Regions from separate parts of the Peribacillus sp. NPDC096379 genome, predicted to be linked through region 2. Evidence: riboswitches for the same ligand, from Rfam matches in the RefSeq annotation. Region 2 holds a riboswitch; each other region holds the start of a gene.

Region 1 (6,335 bases), 1.5 Mb from region 2:
ACACACGAAAAAGCGGAAAATGATGAGCCTTTGAATGCAGAAGTCTTTAATACTGTATATGAAACGATATACCGTGCGTATAATGGGGAAGACATTGTTTTTGACGATGAAGTGAAATTCGGCTGGTCTAGAATCCCACACTTTTATCGACCGTTTTATGTGTATAAATATGCGACGGGGTACGCGTCAGCTATTGATATCGCCGACCGAATTTTATCAGGTGATGAAGGTACACTTGAACAGTATTTAACATTTTTAAAAAGTGGCAGCTCGGAATATCCGCTTGAATTGCTAAAGAAAACTGGAGTCGATCTCACTAAACCAGAGCCGATTGAAAATGCGTTGAAGATATTTAGTGGACTAGTGAAGGAATTTGGCGAATTGTTGGAAAAGTAATATTTTGAAAGAGGCTCATCTCTAAAGGTCTAATCCTTTACTGAGATAGCCTTTTTTTAAATCAATAAATCATGCTACTTTGACAAACTTTATGAAAAGCGTACTATTGTAGAAGAACATTAATTCAAAAATTTAAGGAAGATAAAATGAACTCAACGGTAAGCTATATAAAAGAATGGCAAGTAGCATTAGAAAATGAAATCCGCCATTTAAAAAAATACGGAAGTACAAAATATCACGTTATGAATGGTCATTTGATAGATCAGGTGGATGGATTTACTTATTATTTCGAAACGATTGGATCGCTGAGGATTCCAGTCGGATCATTCGTTCGACTGGAATGGGGAGGAATCAAGCAGGAAGGATTAGTGCTCTCGTCTGAAGGCAAAAGCATCATATTATCTTTTGAAAAAACACTTGGAGATTTGATTTCCGAGGCTTTTCTTTACCATGACCCATGGGAACTTCTGGAACAATTAATTGAGCGCTTAGACGAAGTGAAAAAAAGTAAGAAAAAGCGGCTTAGAGTCAAACGATTGATGGACCCTTCGATGGAGAGCAGGCATCCGATAGATCAGAATCATAGTAATGTTAAGGAGCTTTTTTTGCGCTCTAATTTTAATCCAATTACATACGTTTGGGGACCCCCGGGAACTGGAAAAACATATACATTGGCACGGATTGCAGCGAATCATTATTTTAAAGGAAAAAAACTTTTAGTTCTGTCTCACAGCAACCAAGCCGTGGATGTACTAATGGCAGAAATCGCTACATTTACAAAAAAGAAAAACCGCTTTAAAGAAGGCGATATTTTAAGGTACGGTTCGCAAACAGGAGAAAGCTTAGCGAGTCATCCTGATATCATCTCAAGTCAGTTGTTAGAAAAGCATGAACCTGATTTAGTTGAAGACAAGGAAAACCTAACTGAAGAGAAGCGGCTCTTAAAACAAGATTTATCAGGTTCATTTAGCAAGCGGGATACAGATCGATTAATTGAATTGGAAAAAAAACTTGGCAGAGTCATTGAAAAATTTCGTCGTAAAGAAATGGAGCTTGTCAAAGAAGCTAAAATCGTTGGTAGCACACTGGCAAAAACAGCAAGCGACAGCACACTTTATGAACAGGAATATGATTTAGTCATTCTTGATGAAGCGAGTATGGCTTATGTCCCACAAGTTGCATTTGCTGCATCGTTAGGCAAGAATATCATTGTCTGTGGTGATTTTAAACAATTGCCGCCAATTGCTTCAGCTCGTGATGAATCAGTGAATAAATGGTTAAAAGAAGATATTTTTCATTGTTCAGGCGTTGTGAATGTAGTGAATGAAGGGAAGCTCCATCCACATTTGTTTCTGTTAAAAGAACAACGCAGAATGCATCCAGATATTTCGGCCTTCACGAATAAACATATTTATCATTCCCGAGTTTGCGATCATGAAAGTGTACAAACGAGCCGTGCAAAAATTGCTAAGAGAAGACCATTTCCTAATCGTGCCTTAATGCTGTTAGAAACGAGTGGAACTGGTGAACATTGTATAGCGGAGCGGACATCGAGATCAAGGATGAATCTTTGGCAGCTGTTCTTGTCATTCCAACTACTTCATGAAGCGTATTCAAGCGGTGCACGATCCATCGGTTATGTAACACCGTATCGAGCTCAATCCCGTCTTATGGATCTATTATTACAAGAAGTATATGCGAAAGAGCTTGAACAAGCTGATATTATTGCAGCAACTGTTCATCGATTTCAGGGAAGTGAACGTGATGTAATGATATTTGACACAGTTGATAGTTATCCTGAAACACGTGCTGGTATGCTTTTGACTGGAAAGAATAGTGAGCGACTCATTAATGTCGCAATTACAAGAACGAAAGGGAAATTCATCCAAGTAAGCGATACGGACTATATTCGAAAAACCGTTTATAAAGGCAAAACATTACGTAAGCTTGTGGATCATCAAACAACCTTCGGACATACAGTTGCAACCAGGGACATTGGCAAGTGGATTCAAAATCATCATCCTAAGCTTCAGTGGATGCATGCGCGTAAGTTGGATGTTCTAGGTGAGGATATTAAAAAAGCATGTCACTCAATTATCTTGTCTATACCTGATAAAGGAATAGTTACAGAGGATTGGTTGAATATGCTGAATTGTAAGCAAAAACATGTTAAGATCACGCTTATTTCCATTCGTCCGCTTCCAGGTTTGGCCGTGCAAGAACAGATTGAAACAAATATTGCTTTTCCATTCGTCATCATTGATAAGCAATATCTCTGGCTAGGAATGCCGCTTGAAGCAACACGTAGACTTTCCCCACCTTATGTGGCTGCACGACTTGATTCAGTTGCGGTTGTTGAACATTTTCTTACCCAACTACCTAGCGTAGAATAGAAGAAACTATAAGGAGCATATCTCAAAAGGTCTGACCTCGCACTCTAAATCAGTATGTAGTGTATCTATCACTTATCCTATACTGTATTTAGTTGTTGCAGGGTCAGACCTTTCTTTGGGGACATCCCCCTTCTTAATTATCCTAGTATTACAATGTGTGAATAAATATTATTCACACAATTCCGATGAAAAATATATGATTTAATCTTGACAATCAGTTATTAGAATATTATGATAAAATTAACTTAATACTTCTTATCAAGAGAAGCCGAGGGAATGGCCCGATGAAGCTTCAGCAACCTCTACAACTAGTAGAAAGGTGCTAATTCCTGCAAGCATTGGCTTGTCAGATAAGAGTGACTACGCATAAAGTCCTCTTTCTATCAGGAAAGAGGACTTTATGCGTTTAATATAGATTAAACCCTTTGAATGTAGACCGTACAAAGGATCATAACTAATTTACTAAGAGAGAAGGTCAACAAATGCCCAATGTAGTGATTTTATCTGGAAGCCCTTCAGCAACATCTAGGACTGATGTAGTTTTAAAATTTGTTCAATCGTTGTTAGAAAAGGAGAATATAACGGTAAAGTATATTTCCGTTTTAGATATTTCTGCTGAGGATTTGCTTTATGCACGCTATAATAGCACGGGAATTAAACAAATAGCAAAATCAATCGAGGAAGCGGATGGGGTGATTATTGGTTCACCTGTGTACAAAGCTTCTTATACAGGTATTTTAAAATCTCTAATCGATTTATTACCAGAAAGTGCGTTTAAAGGAATTCCAGTGTTACCGCTAATGGTAGGTGGGAGTAAAGCGCATTTATTAGCAATCGATTTTGCCTTAAAACCGCTTATAACTACTTTAAAAGGAAGAGCCACTCAAGGGACTTATATTATAGATAATCAAATTGATAAAGAAAATAGTATACAGCCTATTACTGATCAAGATATTCAAACTCGACTTAATAACGATTTAGAGGAGTTTCTCCAAACTATTAAACAAACTAAACCAATAATCGCTTAAGACTACATTTAGCACCAATTTACATCATTAAAAAACGAATGGGTGGTAATGATTATGACAAAAAAAAGAATTTATTTAAATGCATTTGATATGAACTGCGCAGGGCATCAATCCCCTGGGCTTTGGACACATCCAGACGATCAATCATCTACGTACAAAGATGCAGAATACTGGACGCATCTTGCAAAAGTACTGGAAAAAGGGAGATTCGATGCCATATTCCTTGCCGATGTCCTTGGAACATATGATGTATACCAAGGTTCTCGCGATGCAGCAGTTCGTCAGGGTGCTCAAGTTCCAGTCAATGATCCCGCATTTGTTGTTCCGATCATGGCGCAAGTTACAAAGCACTTAGGATTTGGCTTAACTGCGTCGACAAGCTATGAACATCCCTATCTATTTGCTCGACGAATTTCGACATTGGATCATTTAACAAAAGGGAGAATCGGTTGGAATATCGTAACATCTTATTTAAATAGTGCTGCACGCAATCTTGGCTTAGATCAACAAATTAATCATGATAATCGTTATGATATAGCTGATGAATACTTAGATGTTGTCTATAAACTATGGGAAGCTAGTTGGGAAGATGATGCAGTCGTAGTGGATAAGGAAAAAGGGATTTATGCAGATCCAGAAAAAGTTCATGATATCGATCATGATGGTGAATTTTATAAAGTTCCAGGAGCTCACCTATGTGAACCTTCACCACAACGTACTCCTGTAATATTCCAAGCTGGGGCATCACCAAAAGGAACGAAATTTGCAGCAAAGCATGCAGAACTTGTTTTCATTGGTTCAACATCGATGGAACGTACAAAAGACACGGTTACCTCTTTTAGAGAAGAGGCAGTGAAGGCAGGTCGGAAAGCAGATGAAATCAAGATTCTTACATTGATTACGCCAATTGTTGGTGAAACTCAAGAAGAGGCTGAAGCTAAATATTTGGATTATAAAAAGCATGCCAGTTATGAGGGCTCACTTGCATTATTCGGTGGCTGGACTGGTGTGGATATGGAAGGGGTGGACCCTAAGGAAAAAATTCAATATGTAAAGAATGATGCCATCCAATCTACATTAAAATCGATGTCCGATTTTACTGTTGAAGAAGTCGCCGAATTTATTGGAGTAGGAGGCATGGGACCTGTTGTTGTTGGTTCGCCTGAACAAGTGGCAGATTCTTTAGAGGAATGGATCGATGTTACAGGAGTGGATGGTTTTAATATTGCTTATGCGGTTACACCTGGTACTTTTGAAGAATTTGTTGAATATGTGATTCCAATTTTACAAGAGCGAGGTTTAGTCAGAAAAGAATACGAAGAAGGAACTTTCCGAAACAACCTATTTGGCAGTGATTATTTGCCAGATCACCATCATGGAAGACAATATCGTAAAAGACTTTTTCCAGCAACTAGTCTGTAACTTGTTAACTAGATATATTGTTGTGGTATTATCGCCGATTCGTGCGAGTCTCTAAATCTAATTTTAGCTCCATAATGATCGAATGATAGGCAATCAAATTATTGATTGTCTATTTTTGTGGAGAACACAATCATACTAAAATATTTGAATTAAATCTCTAAGCATACTATGTGCAATTTTATGGATTCTTTTATATGATGGCTGTAAGTAACCAGATAACAAATGATTCTAGAAAGAAGTTGAATACATGTCACAATCAAAAAAACAGTTGAGTGAAATTCCTCTATCAGTGCTTGATCTTGCAAACATTACTGAAGGAAGTACACCGGCTGAATCGTTTAAACATACACTAGATCTAGCACAGCATGTAGAAAAATGGGGCTTTAATCGTTTTTGGTTAGCGGAACATCATAGTATGCCAGGTATTGCCAGCTCTGCAACATCTGTTGTCATTGGCTATGTTGCAGCTGGAACGTCTACACTCAAGGTAGGATCTGGTGGCATCATGTTACCGAACCATTCTCCACTTGTAATTGCTGAGCAATTCGGTACACTTGAATCTATGTACCCAGGTCGCATTGATTTAGGTCTTGGACGCGCACCTGGTAGTGATCAATTTACAGCTATGGCCCTTCGTCGTGATATCAGAAATACCGGCGATGACTTCCCTGAACAACTAGAGCAGCTTCGGACATATTTTGACGCTGAATCTCGCCATAACAGAGTTCGTGCAATCCCTGGTGAAGGCTTAAACGTCCCGATATGGTTACTTGGTTCAAGCGGTTTCAGTGCAAAGCTTGCTGGAAGCCTAGGCTTACCATTTTCATTCGCGAGTCATTTTGCTCCGGAAAACACGATGGCAGCTCTAGAGATATATCGCAGTAACTTCCAGCCATCAGATGTGTTATCTGAACCGTATGCAATGGTTGGAATTAACGTCTATGCAGCAGACACAGAAGCTGAGGCTGCTTATTTAGCCACTTCTTATCAACAGCAATTCTTGAGTCTGATTCGCAATACACCAAATCAGCTCCAGCCTCCAGTAGACTCAATGGATGGTCTTTGGACACCTTATGAAAAAGCATCGATCCAAAGT
Region 2 (6,335 bases):
CTAAAGTATATGAAGGATAATAATGCACAGATTTTCTATAGAAGTACGAGGGCCAGAGATCAATCGGATCTCTGGCCTTAAAATTGGATATATTTACTCATACGAGAGGGATCTATTAAAAATTCTAAGATACGGAAACAATTCAAGGAATGAGAGATTAAATGAGTAAAATTCCCCAGTATTTAGAAACCTAGTTAAAAGGATTCAATGAACGGGTTCTTTGGTCAATGAAAAGAATATGCAAAATTATCCACCTATATGTGAGCCATCGATTAACCGTTGCAGACAGTAGAAAATGTTATCGATTATTGTATTTTTCAAGTTGAATCTGAATAAGAACACATGCAAATAGTATACAAATTTAAGCAGAAAAAACTATGGAATGTTCAAACCGTAGTTTTTTCTGCTTATAGAAAAGGTATGAAAATGTTGATGGTTATTGGATACTATTTAGTCTACAGCTTTGGAGTTTGAATTGGATCCCAAGTTCCATAAGCTAAATAGAATCGTGAATAAACCAAGAATCACGCTTGACCAAACCGCTTCATTTGCTATTGAGTAGATATATGGGAAAATGACAAACCAGACGCCCGTAATTACTGAAACCCAGTTTTGCCACGAATTCCAACCAGGTTTGTCATACCCCCACCATGCTGCGATAATCTGAATGATTCCGAAAACTACACTTAACCACAAAGCTCCTGTTTGATCTGAAAAATCAAAAACCCAAGGTGCGATAATAAACCAGACACCGATTAATGCATTTAAGGTACTTCTTGTTTTCATAATTACCCCTCCTTAAAGTTTAGGAAATCTCTAAAGATTTCCTTGTTGAATTATATGTTTAGAAATAATAAAAATTAACTAAAAATAAAAATTAACTAAAAATGAGATTATATATTCAATTATTAATAAAAGGAAAAAGAGGGGAGTTTATCTCGATGTTTTGTTTGTAGGGGGAGGCCTAGGAATGATGATCGTCCTTCTTTTGCTTATGCTAATTAATTGGAAATGAATAAAGCCTACTAACTAGCCTAGAACAAAATTAAGAACTTACTTGGTGTATGCATTCAACTAATCGGAATGGGATTTTGGTATATCCTTGTTGAAATTGTGGTGGTGGAATTGAAAGACTAAACACGCTTAGATTTATAAATCCAAGCGTGTTTAGTCTTTCAATTTTATCCCGCATTAACGGGCAGTAAGACCCCCACCTCAAGGCTTAGAGGGAATCGAAGAAGCGTATAGGTGGGGGACAACTGCCCGTAAAAGCCCGATTGGTGAGATACAGTGAAATTTACCGCTGTGTTCTTTCAGCGGTTTAGTTGAGCCCACAGGATTGTGGGTCACACAGACGTTGATTAGTCTGTGATTCATTGAATCGGGTTCGTAGTGTCGCTTTATCGAAGATTTAGCAACACTAGAACGGGACTAACAATCAGTGGGGATGAAGAAAACCCCCACTGATTGAAGTTTCACTTTATATCAAAGTCAAATAGTCGGCCCGCCAAGATTCTTGATCGTATCAGAAACGTTGGAGAATTTTTTGAAATTGACTTTGAATTTCTCGGCAAGTTCGGTTGCTTTTTCTGTGTAGGCTGCTTGGTTTGACCAAGTTTTAATTGGTTGAAGGACTTCGTCTGGAACCCCTGATATATGAAGGGGGATTTCAAGACCGAAGATATCGTCGTGAACGGTTTCGATGTGATTCAATTCGCCTTCAAGGGCAGCTTGAATCATCGCGCGCGTGTAAGCGAGCTTCATTCGGCTTCCTGTCCCATATTCTCCGCCTGTCCATCCTGTGTTTACTAGGAAGACTCTAGAGTTGTTCTCATCGATTTTTTTGCCGAGCATTTCGGCATAGTGTGTCGCTGGTAATGGTAGGAATGGCGATCCGAAGCATGTTGAGAATGTTGCTTCTGGTGTTGTAACACCCCGTTCTGTTCCAGCCAATTTACTTGTGTAGCCACTTAAGAAATGGTACATGGCTTGTTCTTTCGAAAGCTTCGAGATTGGAGGCAACACGCCAGAGGCATCTGCCGTTAAGAAAATGATAGTATTCGGGTGACCAGCAACACTCGGATTAACGATATTACCGATTCCTTGTAGCTGGTAAGCGGCACGTGTATTTTCCGTTAATGTAGCATCGTCATAATCAGCTACACGTGTGTCTGGATTCACAACTACATTTTCCAACACAGCACCAAAGCGAATGGCGTCGAAAATTTGCGGTTCTTTTTCGCGTGAAAGATTGATGGTTTTGGCATAACAACCGCCTTCGACGTTGAAAACGCCGCTAGACGACCAGCCGTGCTCGTCGTCACCAATTAATTTCCGGCTTGGGTCAGCGGATAAAGTGGTTTTACCTGTCCCAGACAAACCAAAGAACAAAGCAACATCACCCTCTCTGCCGACGTTTGCTGAACAGTGCATCGGAAGAACTCCTGCTTCGGGGAGCACGTAATTCATGACGGAGAAAATCGATTTCTTCATTTCTCCAGCATATTCAGTTCCACCGATTAATACGGTACGTCGTTCAAATGAAATGATGATGAACGTTTCTGATTTCGTTCCATCTACTGCAGGGTCCGCTTTGAAGTTAGGAGCGGAAATGACCGTAAATTCTGCTTGGTGACCGAGTAAATCTTCATCAGTCGGACGCACAAACAATTGATGGGCGAACAAGTTGTGCCAAGCATACTCGTTGATAACCTGAATGGGAAGTCGGTGCTGTACATCTGCACCAGCAAATCCTTTGAATACAAAAATCTCTTCTTTTTGTTTTAGATAGTTTATTACTTTATTGTAAAGGTTTGCAAAAGTATCTTCAGAAATAGGTTGATTCACCGGACTCCAGTCGATTTTGTCTTTGAACACTAATTCTTCCACTATATATTTATCTTTAGGAGAGCGTCCTGTATATTTGCCTGTTTCTGCACGAACTGCGCCCGTTGATGTAAGAACTCCTTCATTTCGTTTAAGAACTTTCTCAACTAATTGAGGAACAGAAAGCTGTACGTTTACATTTGATCCAGCTAATAATTGATGTAACTCATTTGAAATGCCCACAGTATTCATATATGAGATACCTTCCTTCACCCTTATTTATAGAAATAGTATAACACATTGACTTTATTAGTCTATACTAATTATAGTATTTAACACATTTTTTTCTGAAATAGGTATTTTATTCAAGAGATAGACGATATTCATAGAATCAATCAACCTATAATGAAACTATTATTAAGGAAAAAAATCTTGACACTATTCCTTGTAGTACGTTATTATTTTAAATTGTACGGATTCTCTTATCCCGAGTTGGTGGAGGGACAGGCCCTAAGAAACCCAGCAACCTGCCGAAGTGTAGAAAGTTTGCGAAAGATTGATTGCAGATAAAAGTAATTGTCTTTTAATAATTTTGGCGTTGGTGCTAACCTGAGCAAGGTAAAAAACCCTTGAACGATAAGAGTGAAAGGATAGATTCAGTCAATAAACCTTTCCTCAATGACGGGGAAGGTTTTTATGTTTTTCGGGAACACTGATGAACAACGCTGAGAAGATCTGCATCTATTATAGAAACCGATAAGGGAACGAGCTCCGTCAAAACAAAAAAGGTGGATGAGATGGATGGGGTAAAAGCCTCCGTTTGCGTACCTAACACATAATTTCAATAATTAGGAGGAATTAAGATGTCAACAAAACGTCGTCTTTTTACTTCTGAGTCTGTTACAGAAGGCCATCCGGATAAGATTTGTGATCAGATTTCAGATTCAATTTTAGATGCTATCCTGGAAAAGGATGCAAACGCGCGTGTTGCGTGTGAAACTTCGGTAACTACTGGTCTTGTACTAGTAGCTGGTGAAATCACAACTTCCGCATATGTAGACATTCCGCGTATTGTTCGCGATACTATTGCTGGGATTGGCTACACTCGTGCGAAATTCGGCTTTGATGCTGAGACATGCGCTGTTTTAAGTTCAATTGATGAGCAATCAGCAGATATCGCTTTAGGTGTTGATCAAGCACTTGAATCGCGTGAAGGTACGATGAGCGATGCTGAAATCGAAGCAATCGGTGCAGGGGACCAAGGTTTAATGTTCGGATTTGCTTGTAATGAAACAGAAGAGCTTATGCCACTTCCGATTTCATTGGCGCATAAACTTTCCCACCGTTTGACTGCTGTTCGTAAAGACGGCACATTAGCTTACTTGCGCCCAGATGGAAAAACGCAAGTAACGATCGAATATGATGAGAACAATCAACCGGCTCGTGTTGATACAATTGTTATCTCTACACAGCATGACGAAGACACTACGCTAGAGCAAATTCAAGCTGACCTGAAAGAACACGTGATTAAAGCGGTTGTTCCAGCTGACTTGATCGATGCTGAAACAAAGTACTTCATTAATCCAACAGGCCGCTTCGTTATTGGTGGACCTCAAGGAGATGCGGGTCTTACAGGACGTAAGATTATCGTTGACACATACGGCGGTTACGCTCGTCACGGTGGTGGCGCATTCTCAGGTAAGGATGCAACGAAGGTGGACCGCTCTGCAGCCTATGCCGCTCGTTATGTTGCGAAAAACATCGTAGCAGCTGGTCTTGCTGATAAAGCAGAAGTTCAATTGGCTTATGCAATCGGTGTAGCGAAACCAGTGTCAATTGCGATCGATACATTCGGAACAGGAACAGTATCTGAAGATGTATTAGTAGACTTAGTTCGTGCTAACTTCGACCTTCGTCCTGCTGGTATTATCAAAATGCTTGACCTGCGCCGCCCAATTTACAAGCAAACGGCAGCATACGGACATTTCGGCCGTACAGACGTTGATCTTCCTTGGGAACGTACAGATAAAGCAGCAACATTGAAAGAACAAGCTCAATAATAGTAAAAAGAGGAATCCACATTGTGGATTTCTTTTTTTGTGTGGGAAATCTGAAACACAATTCCTGAGATTGGTGGGTAAATCAGGAGAAGCGGTGAGTAAATGGGAAGGAGAACCTCGAGAGCTGTTGGACCATAGACTAATTCTAGAGAAGTAACTTTGCTTGGATATGAATATAAAATAAAAACGACTCCAGTGCTTAGAGTCGTTGAAATAAGATTTTTTATCCCGCATTAACGGGCAGTAAAACCCTGACCTCAAGGCTTAGAGGAGTCGAGGAAGCGTAGGTGGGGGATAACTGCCCGTAAAAGCCCGATTGGTGAGATACAGTGAAACTTACCGCTATGCTCTTCAGCGGTTTAGTTGAACCAATCGGGTTCGTACTGTCGTTTGATCGAAGCGAAAGCGAAGATCTAGCGACAGTAGAACGGGACTAACAATCAGTGGGGGATGAAGACCCCCTCACTGATTGAAGTTTCACTTTATTCTTCAATCCGCTTCTCATTCTTGTAGTACCGTCCTTTTTCAGCATATTCACGGACGATGCGTTTCATGTCTTCCCGATCTGCATCGTTCAGCTCACGGACGACTTTGGCGGGACGTCCGAAAGCGAGTGTATTTGGTGGAATCACTTTCCCTTGGGGCACGAGACTACCAGCACCGATGAAAGCTCCTTCGCCGATTTCCGCTTCATCTAGAATAATTGATCCCATCCCAATGAGTGCTCCTTTGTGGATTTTGCAGCTATGTAGCGTGACTTGATGACCGACTGTGACTTCATCTTCAATGATAAGCGGGTTGTTCGGGCTTTGGTGAAGAACGCTGTTGTCTTGAATATTTACTTTGTTTCCAATGATCGTTGGCGCTACGTCGCCGCGAATCACAGAATTGAACCAGATGGTTGACTCTTCACCGATTTTTACATCGCCCGTTACAACAGCGTTATCGGCGAGGTAGGCACTGGCTGATATTTCCGGCTTTTTTCCTTTATAAGCGTAAAGAATCATCTTTGAACCATATCCTTTCCGTTTAGATGTTTTTTAGGTATTATTTTTACTATACAATAATATGCGATATTTCGTTATAATAAGGTTCAATGATCATGCCAGAAGACTTGATAATTGTTCGTACATTTAATTTAAGATGAAGGTATGATAGTCTGTTGATCCGGGATAAAATAAAGAATAGCAAAGTGTGAATGAAGATTTAGCAACTAGAGATATAGTAGGAGGAGATTTTCATATGTGGAAATGGGAGGCAGACGTTACCCCAAAAGGAGTCATCGTCATCGTTCATGGTGCCATGGAGCATCACGGGCGTTATAAATGGCTATCGCAAATGTGGCGGTCCGCCGGTTACCATGTGATTATGGGAGATCTTCCAGGACAGGGTATGACAACCCGTGCATTTAGAGGACATATTGAATCCTTTGATCAATATTTAATAGAA
Region 3 (6,335 bases), on a different contig from region 2:
GATGGCGCGAAAGATTTTCTTGAAGATAAATTCTCGTTTTTTTAAGGAGGACCTATGAATACGGTTCAATTAAGCATAGAAGAGCTAATCTTTTCATTTTATAGTGAAGGGTTATATGAACAAGGTATTTCGATTAAAGAAGCTTACTTTCCAGCTCTGAATGATTCTGAGTTGAAATTGATGTTAGAAATTGCCTCTCGCTCATTGTTGGCAAAAGAGATGGTAGAGGAAGTTAATAATCAATATAAACTAAAGAGAGAATATACTTCATATATCCACACATTAAATTATGCAGAGAGTACAGTAAAGGCTTCTAAATTTGATGTTAGTTTACAAGCAGAAGACAGTATCTCTTTTCATTTTAAAGATGGAGAAGTGTATTTACATAAGCTGTTGCATGATCATCAAGTTCATTATCTTTCGAAACTAACCAAAGAGAGCATGTTTTCAATAATAAGTGAATTTTTTGCTTTCAATTCACTAAAAGCAGAGTGCGAAGTGCTTTTTACGTTGAAAAGTGAAGAATTTGACGAGTTGTTAGAAGATGTAAGTCAAATTAATACTCCTTCCGGAATAAACATTCAGAAATGGGTAAAGAAATCAGATAATCCGAATATGGTAGAGCTACTAGATGATCTATCAAGAAGAAACGGTAAAATGGATAGTATACTTAGTCTTCAATATGACTCCAATAATAACCCAGAGTTCATTGATCTTTCCTTTATTATTCCAGGAAAGACGGAATTTTGGGTAGTGACTAGGAACCAAAATTTAGATCTATGTTTTCAAAGAGCAAATGAGTCAACCATAAACAATCTATTGCTGAATAACAAAACAATCTCAGCCTGAGGAGGTGCGTCTTTTGCTCAATGTAAAGAAGAAAAATGAACTGATTCAGGTAAAGGGCTCAAAGTTCATGTATGTATGGATGGCAGTATTTTATTTAGGAGGTCTAATAAGCTGTTTGATATTGATCATTGATGGCTTTAAATTCAATTCAACTTATTCGTTGATTTATATTTTGGGCGGCATCATGCTCGCTCCTGTTTTTCTGTATTTAACACTCTGGTCACTGCCTGCTTTTAATCCGGGAAAAATTCTATTAACGATAATTCTAGGGGAAAATGGGAAGGTATTTTCTAAAAAGGGAACGGTTTTTATTAACAATATTCGAAGTACTGATTTGGTGAGAAATCCTATCAATTTAATAAATTATATTGTTATTGAAACCTTTGATGAAAAAAGAATAAAGATTCCTACATATAATCTTCTTAGTGACCTGGATTATCAGGTAATGGTTGATCAATATCTTTTTCCTTATATGACAGAAAACGCGAGAAAAGTTTGGGATCGTAAAATCGATTTAAATATTTTGCTTAAGGAAGTAAGGTATGAACGGCAGGAACAGAAAATCGAATAGCTTTTTGATTACATTGCGATTTATTACCAGTTGTGAAATTTTCCAATCGTTTAAAAGTGTGCTAGCGTAAAAAAAACAAAAGGGATAAAGAATTTTTTTCTTCATAGAAAAGCTTTTTATCCTTTTTAAACGATTAGAGTTTTACCTAGATAGTTACATTACATAAAAAATTTTCTTTAATGAATATGAAAAATCTCTTTTTAAATGCCAATTACTTTGCTTAAAGTGACTAAGGATCTTAGTAATTTCTTAAAGACAATCTTTTATCCACGTTAAACATGCATAATTAAGTATCGGAAAAATCTGACATTAAATACTTGACAAGAACTTGAACATTTTATATATTGAATGTAATAATTATTCTTAGTAATCCGATGTGTTTTAAAATTTCATACATGTAGAATCTTATCAAGAGAGATGGAGGAACTGGTCCAATGAAATCTCGGCAAAAGGCTCTTTATGAGTACTGTGCCAATTCCAGCGAACGAATGGTTCGAAAGATAAGAGGAGGCAATGGTAGCTTGTTTGTGTACATTTCACTCTTCTTATCACTTTAATAAGGAGAGTTTTTTTGTATTTACAATTGAGATAGGGGATGTGTAGATGATTAACAATCAGGATGCACCATTTGAATTTGACACTATTTTGCTTGGTAAAAGGAAGGAAGGTATTACTGAATCTCTTTGTGGGAGAGTGGTACATGGTAGGAAAATGGGACGGCAATTAGGTTTTCCTACAGCCAATGTAGATGCAGATGCTGTCTTGTTAGCAAATGGAGTATATGGCGTACATGTGGTTGTAAAAGGAAAGCAATATCGGGGCATTATGAATGTTGGTGTTAAACCAACATTTGGATCAACCTTGAAAAAAACATTTGAAGTTCATCTTCTCGACTTCTCCGATGACCTATATGGAGAGTTCATAGAGTGTCAACTTCTGTTTAAAGTGAGGGAAGAACAAAAGTTTGCTTCCATTGATTTATTAAAAAAACAAATTACGGAGGACATCTATCGTGCAATCGAGAAATTTAAACAATTTGAGGATCTTTTTAAGGACGGAGAAAGGAAAACCCTTAGGAAAAAGCAAATATCTGAATCTGCCTGATTTACAATTCTTTAATTGGTGCCATTTACAGTATGGGGTAAACAAAGGAATTTATAATACGATTGATAATTGGTTTTACGAGTATGGCATTGTTAATATTCTCTCACGCAGAATTTATCTATTGTCCTTTTTGGAATTTGCCAAAGAGGTAGAATCGGAGCAGAAGCAAGATAAAGTAATTCGATTTGGAAATGGTGGACTTGTAAAAAAACTACACGAATTTCTAGTCGTTTATAAAATGGAGTCGAAAGGAGGACTTTAAAATTTGGATTTAAAGCTGAAAAGATACAGGTGTTCGGGGGGAAGCATCCTATAGATTAAAGCTAGTCTAATGACGGGAAGGCCCCGAACCCAACCCCAATCTGTATTCATCTTTAATTTTGCAAGCCAAATTCATTAATAAGCTCAACTGCATTGATTAATTATTGATCTATTTCTTCTCATGAACAGCAAGAATATTTCGTTCTTATCAAGCCTTAGCAGGGGAGAAAGCTATAATGAGCGCTTAATTAGGTCAAACCGATGAATTCCGCTCATTATAGCTCACAATATAGTTGTGTTTTGCTGTATTATAGTACCCTTCACTGTATTCTTTAATATTCCCTTCTTCATCATGAGAAAGTCGAATTCGTTTTAAAGCTACAGTGTCTTTTTCCAATTTCAATGATTCACATATGTGACTAGGCACGATAGCAACAGCGAACTCATCCCTAAATGTTTCAAGTTTAATATTGTTTTCTTCCATAAAACGATATAAAGAGCTAATCTGAACATCGTTTAATTCTTCATCGCTTATGTCCAGTAAAATATAGTGGGAGAAGTGAATATACGGTTCACCATCCAAAAGGTACATTCGCTCGATTTGAAGGCAATTTTCACCAAATAGAGGATAGAGTGAAGATTCAGTAGATAATTGAATCCTTTTTATACTTAACACTTTTTTGATAATTTGGTGACCTTCCTCTACTAATAACTCTGTAAAGTGCTTGCCTTTTGCAAGTTTCGCATTCGAAACATTTGTGATGACCTTCGTTCCTTTACCGCTTTTCTTTTCAATCAAGCCTTCTTGAACAAGCTCTTTAATTGCATTACGTACAGTAATTTTACTCACATTAAATTCTTCTTCTAGTAGAGGCTCAGAGGGAATATAAGTATTAACTGCGTATACACCATGTAAAATACGATCTCTCAATATATCCTTGATTTGTAAATACAAAGGTCCTTTTTTTCTATTCACTCTCGTTCCATGTCTCCTATCATTTTCCCGGTATGAAATTTTACTTTATCTCTTGATATCTTCAATTGTTCCCATAATGGATGACAATATCTCTGCCTCTGTTGACATGGGCGTATCCCCAACAATTGTGCAGGCTAACATTCCAGCCGCGGCTGCAAACTGTACGGTTTTCTTCGGTGGGAAATTAGACAATTTGCCATGCAAAATACCGCTAGTATAGGCATCACCAGCACCAATTCTATCATATATGGAAAAGGATAGATGTTCAGAGAAATGGAACATTTGATCTTTGTACATATAACCTAATAAAGAGTGGGTATTATCCCTATTAATCGTTCGATGTGTTCCTGCTATTGTTTGAATATCAAAATTTGTTGCGACTTTAGGAATTAAGTCGATAAGCTGTTCCTCTGTTGAGGTTTTCGTTGTCTCCATTCCTAAAATATTCATAGCATCTTGTTCATTCATCATGACAATATCAGATAAAGCAAGCATGTCTTCATAATGAGGTTTGGCTTTGTTGTATCCACCGTCCCATAAGGAAGGCCGGAAATTACAATCAAAACAAACGATTCCACCTTTTTCTTTCACTCTTTTAGCAAGTACTTTCATACTCTCGCGGACATTTTTCCCCATTGAGAGTGTAATGCCACAAAAGTGGACGATCTCTGCTTCTTCAGCGATTGCTTCCAGATCATAGTCCAATAATGAAGCGGTATTAAAACTGCTTTCCAATCGATTCGTATAGGTGACACGGCTGGCACGATTCCCGAAGCCATTTTCTAAAAAATACATGCCAAGGTAGTTGCCACCTCTAGAGATAAAATTTCGTGCAATTCCTAAGCGTTGCAAGTGAGCGATGGCTGCATCACCTAATGGATTAGTCGGTAATTTCGTCACAAGATAGCCATCATGACCAAGCTTTGTCATTGCTGCAGCAACGTTAACTCCCGTGCCTGAGAATGAATAGTGTAACGTGTTAGCTTGTTGCAGTAATTCGTATCCTGCCACTTGCAATCGCATCATTACTTCTCCAAATGCAACTATTTTCTTAGGCATGTTTTTGAACCAATTTTTTTGTGATGGTTAATAATGTTCGCACATCTACCTCATTTGTCTTACCAGTTTCTTTATTAATAATTGAAGAGTACACATGTGGAATAATTTTCGGTACGTTTGCCTCTAAGGCAATTTCCAGTATTTTCTCGAAATTATGTAAATCAATGCCTCCAGTTGGTTCCAAAGCAAAGCCCTCTTCACCACAAGCTTTCGCTACTGCACGGAACTCGTCTTCATGCCCTAACCCTTTCATCGGGAAGTATTTCAAAGCATTCCCACCCATATCGCGAACTAAAGCAATGGCGGCTTTGACAGGAACAATTGCCAAATCATCGGCCATAGCACTGTTAGGACCGGTAGAAATATTCACGTAGCCGACTTGACCCGTTGGTGATACAAGCGAATTGATCCAACTCTCTTTTTCTCCTAAATTAGCCCGTGTAGCAGCTACAGCCGGAAACACTTGATTAATATGACTGCCTGGATAATGTTTAGCGATCTCAGAAACTACTGCTGCCTGCCGATTATCGCCAGCGCCTAAACCAATCGAAACTGCTTCATCTATCGCTTTTCCATATGCTTTCATGTCTACCACTGCTGTATCTACAGAAGGGTAGTCTTTGGATAGAACACCAATTAAAACATGACCTTCTGCCGCCTGGAAAACTTCTATTGCATTTTCGATACTATTTGCTAGTACGTTCAAAGCTACTCGATTTCGATAAAAACGTTTGTTAATATTAGTCATTGTTCGTTTCCTCCTAAAATAGCTCGCAATCGGGCTTCAATCACGTATATATCATCACCTTGTAATGGGCGTGGATCAATATCAAAAAATCCTTGGCGAACTCCGTAATCACGGGTATAAATCGCGATTAATTCTCCATTTCTCAGCTGATCGTTTACTTCTTTCGCTGTTGTATGTGCAAGGTCTGGATCAATCAGGATTCGAGCTCTGTAGATGGCACGCCCTGCCTCATCTTGTACAATGGATACTTTTACGCCATTGATCGATTCTAGTGATGTAAGAACTTGTAAACTAGTTTTTTCTTGTTCACTATGATCTGTTTTGACGAAATACTCATCCATTGCCTGCAATAATCCAAATGTTGTTTCTTTGCCGACTTTCATGCTTCTGCCAATGCCATGTAATTGCATCTTAAGCCATTCGATATATTTCTGTTTACCAGCAACGATTCCGGAACTTGGTCCTTCAATTGCTTTTGAGCCACTGTATATAGCCAAATCAGAAACTTGGACATATTTTTTCACATCTTCTTCTGCAGCCGCATCGACAATTAATGGAATATGATTCGCTTTGGCAACTTCCCAAGCTTCTTCAACTGAAATCATATTTTTTTGCACCGTATGGTGGGATTTTACATATAAAATAGCTGCAGTATTTTCATTAATAGCATCGGCAATATGCTCTATTTTGCCTTCATTTGCATAACCGACTTCAATTAATTTTCCTCCGCCAAGGTAAACCATTGTTTCTACCGGTGCGCCGTATTG
Region 4 (6,335 bases), on a different contig from region 2:
GCAATAATTAATTTAGGCTTTAGAGTAAGAGCTCTTGCGATTCCGATTCTTTGACGCTGTCCACCAGAAAATTCATGCGGGTATTTATACATCGAATCTGGGCTTAAACCTACCTTATCCAAATACTTCTGAATCATTTTCTTTTCTTCTCCTACAGACAAACGCTCGTAATTCCGCAGGGGTTCAGCAATAATATCAACAACCCGCTTTTTTGGGTTGAGTGATGAATATGGATCTTGAAAAATCATTTGAATATCTTTTCGAAATGGCTTCATTTGCCCAAAAGACAACCTCGAGAGATCCTGTCCTTCAAATAATATCCGGCCTGACGTAGCATCGTTTAGTTTCACAACTGCTTTCCCGGTCGTTGATTTTCCACTTCCAGATTCACCAACAAGGCCGTATGTTTCCCCTTCATTCAGTTCAAAACTAACACCATCAACTGCCTTTACATAATCAACGATTGTTCTAAAAAAGCCACCACGGATTGGGAAATGAACTTTTAAATCGTCTATTTTAAGTAATCCCATTAGTTATCTCCCCCCTTTGCAATCCTTTAAAGTAAAAATGTTTATAGCATGTGCAACGTACCCAATGATCGGGAGCAACTTCATGTAATTCGGGTGATTTCTCGTGAGCATTGCAAGGAATCCATGGAATCCGGGGACTAAACCTGCAACTCTCTCGATTCATATTTACAATCGACGGTACAATTCCATCGATCACATGTAATCGTTTTTTGTTTGTTGCTTGTGATGGAATAGATTTCAATAATGACCTCGTGTATGGGTGCAAAGGTTTGGTAAATATTTGTTTGACAGTACCCATCTCAACAACTTGTCCAGCATACATGACAATGACTCTGTCTGCTACTTCTGCAACAACACTCAAATCATGAGTAATCAGGATAATTCCCATTTTCGTTTCTTTCTGAATGGATTTAAGCAATTCTAAAATTTGTGCTTGTATTGTTACATCTAATGCAGTAGTAGGCTCATCAGCTATTACTAGTGATGGGTTACAGGCAATAGCAATGGAAATCATCACCCTTTGCCTCATTCCACCTGATAATTCGTGAGGAAATTGATCATAAGTACGCGTTGGAGACGGAATGCCTACTTGTGTTAATAGCTCTATCGTTCTTAATCTTTTCTTTTCTTTTGATAGTTTTGTATGAAAAGTCAAGTTTTCTTCAATTTGATCTCCAACTGTCATTAAAGGATTCAAAGCAGTTAAAGGTTCCTGAAAGATGATCCCTATCTCTTTTCCACGTATTTGATTCATTTGCCCTTCTGAAATTGTAACGATATTTCTTTCTCTATATTTGATTTCTCCTTCGATCTTCGTCCGTTGATTATTATGCAATCTCATAATCGATAGAGCTAATGCACTCTTTCCACATCCTGATTCGCCAACGACTGCCACGATTTCATTTTCACTTACTGAAAATGAAACATGATCCACCGCCATATAATACTTATCTTTTATTTTAAACGATGTGGTTAGATTCTCTATTTGCAAGATTGGTTTCTCCATTGACATTGCCCCACCTTCATTGTCAATATTCAGTATGAACACAAGCTCTACTCAACGAGGAGCGTTTGTAAATCCCTTTCTTTATTACAAACTAGATTGGATTTACAAACTCTTAAAGTGCGATTTTTACGCTTCATTATGATTTTATAATTTCCTATTCTTATCTTTATGTATACAGCTTTAATATAGAACATTCTCATAATTTTAATTCTCTAGTAAATCACGACTTCAATACAAACTCTTCTTTTGTGTACTCATTAAAAACCTAATCATGCACGCTAGAATGATGAATGAATGCACCTTTTATTAGAGATACTCTATGGACTCGAAAGATATTTTCTGGCAAACGATTCATTCTCCATAACAAAAGCGACCTTTTTAGGTCGCTTTTATTTTTATAGTTGGTTTGTCCCAAAGATAGCAGCAATTTCTTTTGTACCTACTCTTCGTTTCTTCCTCGCTTCTGCTCTAATCACAGCTGATTCATATAGTTTTATCTCCATCTCAGACTGTGGAATAATACTAGGCACAAGAGTTGGCTTTTCGTTTTCACCAAGAGCAACAAATGTCAAAAATGAAATCACGCATAAATTTCGGGTCCCTGATAGTAAATCTTCTGCAATTACTTTGACAACTACTTCCATCGATGTTCTTCCTGTATAAGTGACAAATGCTTCTAAACAGACCGCATTGCCTTCGTAGATTGGATGGAGAAAGTCTACAGAATCGGTTGATGCCGTTACAACCGATCTTCTTGAATGCCGCATAGCTGAAATAGCCGCTACATCATCAATATAAGCCATTAATTTCCCACCAAACATCGTTCCATTATTATTCGTATCAGGCGGTAAAACAAGGCTTGTTTTTACCACAAGAGAATCACTGCAATATTTCTGTTCTTCCATTATCCAAACTCTCCTGTCCAATTAAATCTCTTTTTACAAGCGTGGCCATTTTCCTCGATATAATTCTTTCAAATAGTAGCAAGACGTTCATTTAAAAATAAAGAAACTCGTTTTAAACCAAACAATTTTCTCGTGAACATACTCACTTCCACTCTCTTATTTTACTTTACATCTATCATAAATACCCGAACTACGTAAAGTTAAATATTCTGTACGACGGAACACTGGGGGATTCATTTTCTTAGAGGATCTTTTAAGAAACTAGATATTCGATTTATCAATAATCTAGATATATATCCAAACTAAAAAAAGAAATATTACACTACCATTCATTTTATAGTTCAAGTATGATATGCTTACAAAAAAATATTTTTCATTCACCAATAAGGGGTATTGCACATGGATCATTCATTACAATTTCGACTTGCTTCATTAGAGGATCTACCAAGAATAGTGGAAATTTACAATTCAACCATCGCTTCGAGAATGGTAACGGCTGACACTTCGCCGGTATCTGTCCAATCAAGACTCGCTTGGTTTCATGATCACATTCCTGATAAAAGACCATTATATGTAATAACAATAGATGATCGGACTGCTGGTTGGCTAAGCTTTCAATCGTTTTATGGGAGACCTGCCTATAACACAACTGCTGAAATAAGTATCTATTTGGACGATTCGTTTCGTGGGAAAGGTCTTGGTGGACTTGCTATCCAGAAAGCCATTGAGCTATGTCCTTCTTTAGACATCGCTACAATCCTCGGATTCGTATTCGGTCACAATACACCAAGCATTAAATTATTTGAGAAATTCGGGTTTGAAAGATGGGGAAATCTTCAAAAAATTGCCTTGCTAGACGATATTGAACGAGATTTAATCATTTTAGGAAAAAGAGTGCTACACGAAAAAGGATAAAATCAAACAAAGGATGTCCAAAGGAATCTTCATCCCCGCAAACTGCGACATACAGTCTATATACATGTTATTTTCACATAATACTGTGTGTTGAAGTACGGGGTCTACCCTTTCGAGACATCTTCTTCTCTATTTAGCCTACCTCGAAACATCATCTAATACTCTTCACTATATTGCGCATCCGTGAGAGGCGTAATATTGAAGATATTTATTAATATGTCAAGCTCTTGGCTCGCTCTAATTGTTTGTTTATTCGAAAGTCCAAATCCCTTTGCTAGTTTAATCATTTCTTCACGCTTTTGTTCAATTTCATTGGATAATTGAACGAAAGATTTCATCACTACCTCACACTCCATCAGCTATTTTGACTTATTGTAAAATAAGTCTAGAGTTATCATCAAATAAAAGCAATATTTTACAATCAAAGTTTTACTTCATTAATCTAGAATTCGCAAATTAGACACATTTTATACAACTCATATATTATTTTTTCAATTTAATCTAAACAAATTCTATAGTACATTCGCGCAATGAAGCATTCAATCAAAAATAGCAAAAAGGATGTCCCAAAAGTAAAAGATCTGCCCCCGTAACTCCTACTTACAGTTTAAATGAAGTGTAAGTAGGAGTTACGGGGGCAGACTTCTTTTGGACATCCTCTTTTATTAAGATTACTACCAGATTATATTTGGTAATTACTCTTCTGCTAAGTGACAATATTTTTAGTTGAAGAATACTCTTTATTTTGAATTTGTTCAAATTCTCTCTCTAGAATACTCAAGGGAACATCATAAAAATGTTTTTGATCGGATGTTTTATACACGCCACGGGATAATAATTGTTCGATTAAAAACGCTTTTTTTTCCTCAACCATCTGCAGTAACTTTGCCATTCTATACACCTCTTGCTTCATTTATTAGACAATTATTTCACAAGCTTATTTCAATATGAATTTCTTCAACAAACTTTATATACCATTCCTAAGTGTACTTCAAACATTATTTCAGTAAATTAAAATTTTCATTTCTACGTGCTTATTCATAAAGTGAATCTTCAATCAGTTGGGGTTTTGACTTTCCGTTCATGCGGGATAAATGCGACAAACGATAGCCACACTGTACAGTTGAGATTACTACCAACAAATCCAAACAATAAAAAGCCTCTTCTTAAACAAGAAGAGGCTGAGGTTTACGTCCGTTCGACTCTTCTTATCTTCCAAGCCTTCGCTTGTTGGATGTGGCACAGTGCTCAAAGTTGAGTCTGTTGCCGAGGTATCGCAGGGCCAAATCCCTCCACCTCTCTGGATAAGAATGATATATAATTGATGTTAATGCCATTATACGTTTTATTCCAAATAAAGTCAATGGTCCTATTTTGCTAATCTTGCAAAACAGTGTTCTTCGTTTCTTTCCCCCAAATTAACACGACAATTGCTCCAATTAAAATTGCAATTGTAAAAATTGTAAAAATCACACTAAGCGCAGTACCCGCTGCAACGAAATATCCGATGAGAAGCGGTCCCAAAACTCCCCCAACTCTTCCAGCAGCAGCCGCCATACCAGCGCCGGTACCACGAATCATTGTCGGATATTGCTCAGGGGTATATGCATAAAGTGCCCCCCAAGCTCCTAAATTAAAGAATGACAACAGCATACCTGACGTGATGAGCATCGGTAGTCCCTCTGCCGCGCCAAAGAAATACGCACTTACAGCTGTTCCAGTTAAATACGTGACAAGAACGAACTTGCGGCCCATTCTCTCGATAAACCATGCTGCAGTAAAATATCCAGGGAGCTGAGCTAAGGTCATAATCAATACATATTCAAAGCTCTTGATTAAACTAAATCCTTTCATCACCATAACACTTGGAAGCCATAAGAACATCCCATAATAAGAAAACACGACACAAAACCATAGAATCCATAATACAAGCGTTTGTTTTCTATGTTCTCTTGCCCACACACTTTTGATATTTTGCATAATCGTTGGCTTAGCTTTGATTTCAAGTCCGACATACTTCGGTGAATCCGGTAGATGTAAGCGTAAATAAAGGGCATAAAACGCTGGGAGAGCACTTAAAATCAAAGCGATTCTCCACCCGTACCCCGGAATAACGAAATAGGAAATTAAAGCAGCAATAAGCCAGCCTAATGCCCAAAAACTTTCGAGTAGAACGACCACTTTTCCTCGATTTTTGGCAGGTACGCTTTCTGAAACAAGTGTTGAAGCGACCGGAAGCTCTCCACCTAGTCCCATACCGATAAGAAAACGAAGTACTAAAAATAAAGCCAATGATGTAACGAGAGCCGATAAGCCACTGCCAATTGAAAAAAGCAGCAAGGTAATGATAAAAACTTTCTTCCTTCCAATACGGTCAGCCATAATTCCGAAAAGAAAGGCACCAAATACCATTCCTATCGAATTAATACTACCGATCCACCCTACTTGTTGAGTTGTCAAACCCCATTCTGCTTGTAATGCCACCACAATAAATGACAGCATACCCACGTCCATTGCATCAAACATCCAACCGAGTCCAGCAACGCCAAGTAACCTACGATTAGAAATCGTTTTTGTATTTCCCTCCATGACAGTCCTCCTGAACAACCTCTTAACTATAAATACTTCGTTATTTTACCATAAATTGATCAACCATTGTCTTTATTTTCTTTTTCATAAAGATCCTCTGGAAGCAATTTAATGAACGGACTTATCTCACTAGTGAAACATATACATAATTCATGCATAGCACGAGTACAGGATGTGTAGAGCAGTTTTCGTTCACTTTCCAGACCGTATTGATCCTTCGATGCATCATAAATAATGACCGCGTCAAATTCTATTCCTTTTGCCAAATAAGAAGGGATAATCATAACTCCATCAGTAAATGTAGTTTTCCCTACGCCAATTCTGTTAAGTTTCATTTTCTCCTTTAATGCTTGATATGCAAAACTTGTTTCTGCTTGTGTTTTACAAATG

Evidence for each region. Region 2 has a riboswitch for S-adenosylmethionine ahead of metK (methionine adenosyltransferase). Riboswitches for the same ligand answer to the same signal wherever they lie in the genome.
Region 1: another riboswitch for S-adenosylmethionine. It lies ahead of ssuE (NADPH-dependent FMN reductase); the one in region 2 lies ahead of metK (methionine adenosyltransferase).
Region 3: another riboswitch for S-adenosylmethionine. It lies ahead of ACIQZI_RS16965 (riboflavin kinase); the one in region 2 lies ahead of metK (methionine adenosyltransferase).
Region 4: another riboswitch for S-adenosylmethionine. It lies ahead of ACIQZI_RS10845 (Fur-regulated basic protein FbpA); the one in region 2 lies ahead of metK (methionine adenosyltransferase).

What each region holds. Positions count from the first base shown of each region.
Region 1 covers NZ_JBIWFD010000001.1:1,581,417-1,587,751, forward strand. The annotation lists gene pepF (oligoendopeptidase F) at 1-396, shown strand, start outside; gene ACIQZI_RS07510 (AAA domain-containing protein) at 543-2,789, shown strand; SAM riboswitch class I at 3,042-3,146, shown strand; gene ssuE (NADPH-dependent FMN reductase) at 3,272-3,817, shown strand; gene ACIQZI_RS07520 (LLM class flavin-dependent oxidoreductase) at 3,872-5,239, shown strand; gene ACIQZI_RS07525 (LLM class flavin-dependent oxidoreductase) at 5,487-6,335, shown strand, end outside.
Region 2 covers NZ_JBIWFD010000001.1:58,204-64,538, forward strand. The annotation lists gene ACIQZI_RS00360 (DHA2 family efflux MFS transporter permease subunit) at 1-20, shown strand, start outside; gene ACIQZI_RS00365 (SPW repeat protein) at 451-786, opposite strand; gene pckA (phosphoenolpyruvate carboxykinase (ATP)) at 1,492-3,078, opposite strand; SAM riboswitch class I at 3,306-3,469, shown strand; gene metK (methionine adenosyltransferase) at 3,690-4,886, shown strand; gene ACIQZI_RS00380 (gamma carbonic anhydrase) at 5,369-5,890, opposite strand; gene ACIQZI_RS00385 (alpha/beta hydrolase) at 6,129-6,335, shown strand, end outside.
Region 3 covers NZ_JBIWFD010000003.1:624,898-631,232, reverse strand. The annotation lists gene ACIQZI_RS16980 (glycine zipper domain-containing protein) at 1-45, shown strand, start outside; gene ACIQZI_RS16975 (hypothetical protein) at 55-849, shown strand; gene ACIQZI_RS16970 (DUF5381 family protein) at 863-1,420, shown strand; SAM riboswitch class I at 1,823-1,927, shown strand; gene ACIQZI_RS16965 (riboflavin kinase) at 2,024-2,524, shown strand; gene ACIQZI_RS16960 (hypothetical protein) at 2,655-2,786, shown strand; gene ACIQZI_RS16955 (GntR family transcriptional regulator) at 3,039-3,761, opposite strand; gene ACIQZI_RS16950 (sugar kinase) at 3,807-4,820, opposite strand; gene dagF (2-dehydro-3-deoxy-phosphogluconate aldolase) at 4,813-5,568, opposite strand; gene ACIQZI_RS16940 (DgaE family pyridoxal phosphate-dependent ammonia lyase) at 5,565-6,335, opposite strand, start outside.
Region 4 covers NZ_JBIWFD010000002.1:373,259-379,593, reverse strand. The annotation lists gene ACIQZI_RS10870 (ABC transporter ATP-binding protein) at 1-530, opposite strand, end outside; gene ACIQZI_RS10865 (ABC transporter ATP-binding protein) at 517-1,536, opposite strand; gene ACIQZI_RS10860 (acyl-CoA thioesterase) at 1,932-2,441, opposite strand; gene ACIQZI_RS10855 (GNAT family N-acetyltransferase) at 2,841-3,356, shown strand; gene ACIQZI_RS10850 (Spo0E family sporulation regulatory protein-aspartic acid phosphatase) at 3,512-3,694, opposite strand; gene ACIQZI_RS10845 (Fur-regulated basic protein FbpA) at 4,063-4,248, opposite strand; SAM riboswitch class I at 4,562-4,667, opposite strand; gene ACIQZI_RS10840 (MFS transporter) at 4,734-5,945, opposite strand; gene helD (RNA polymerase recycling motor HelD) at 6,005-6,335, opposite strand, start outside.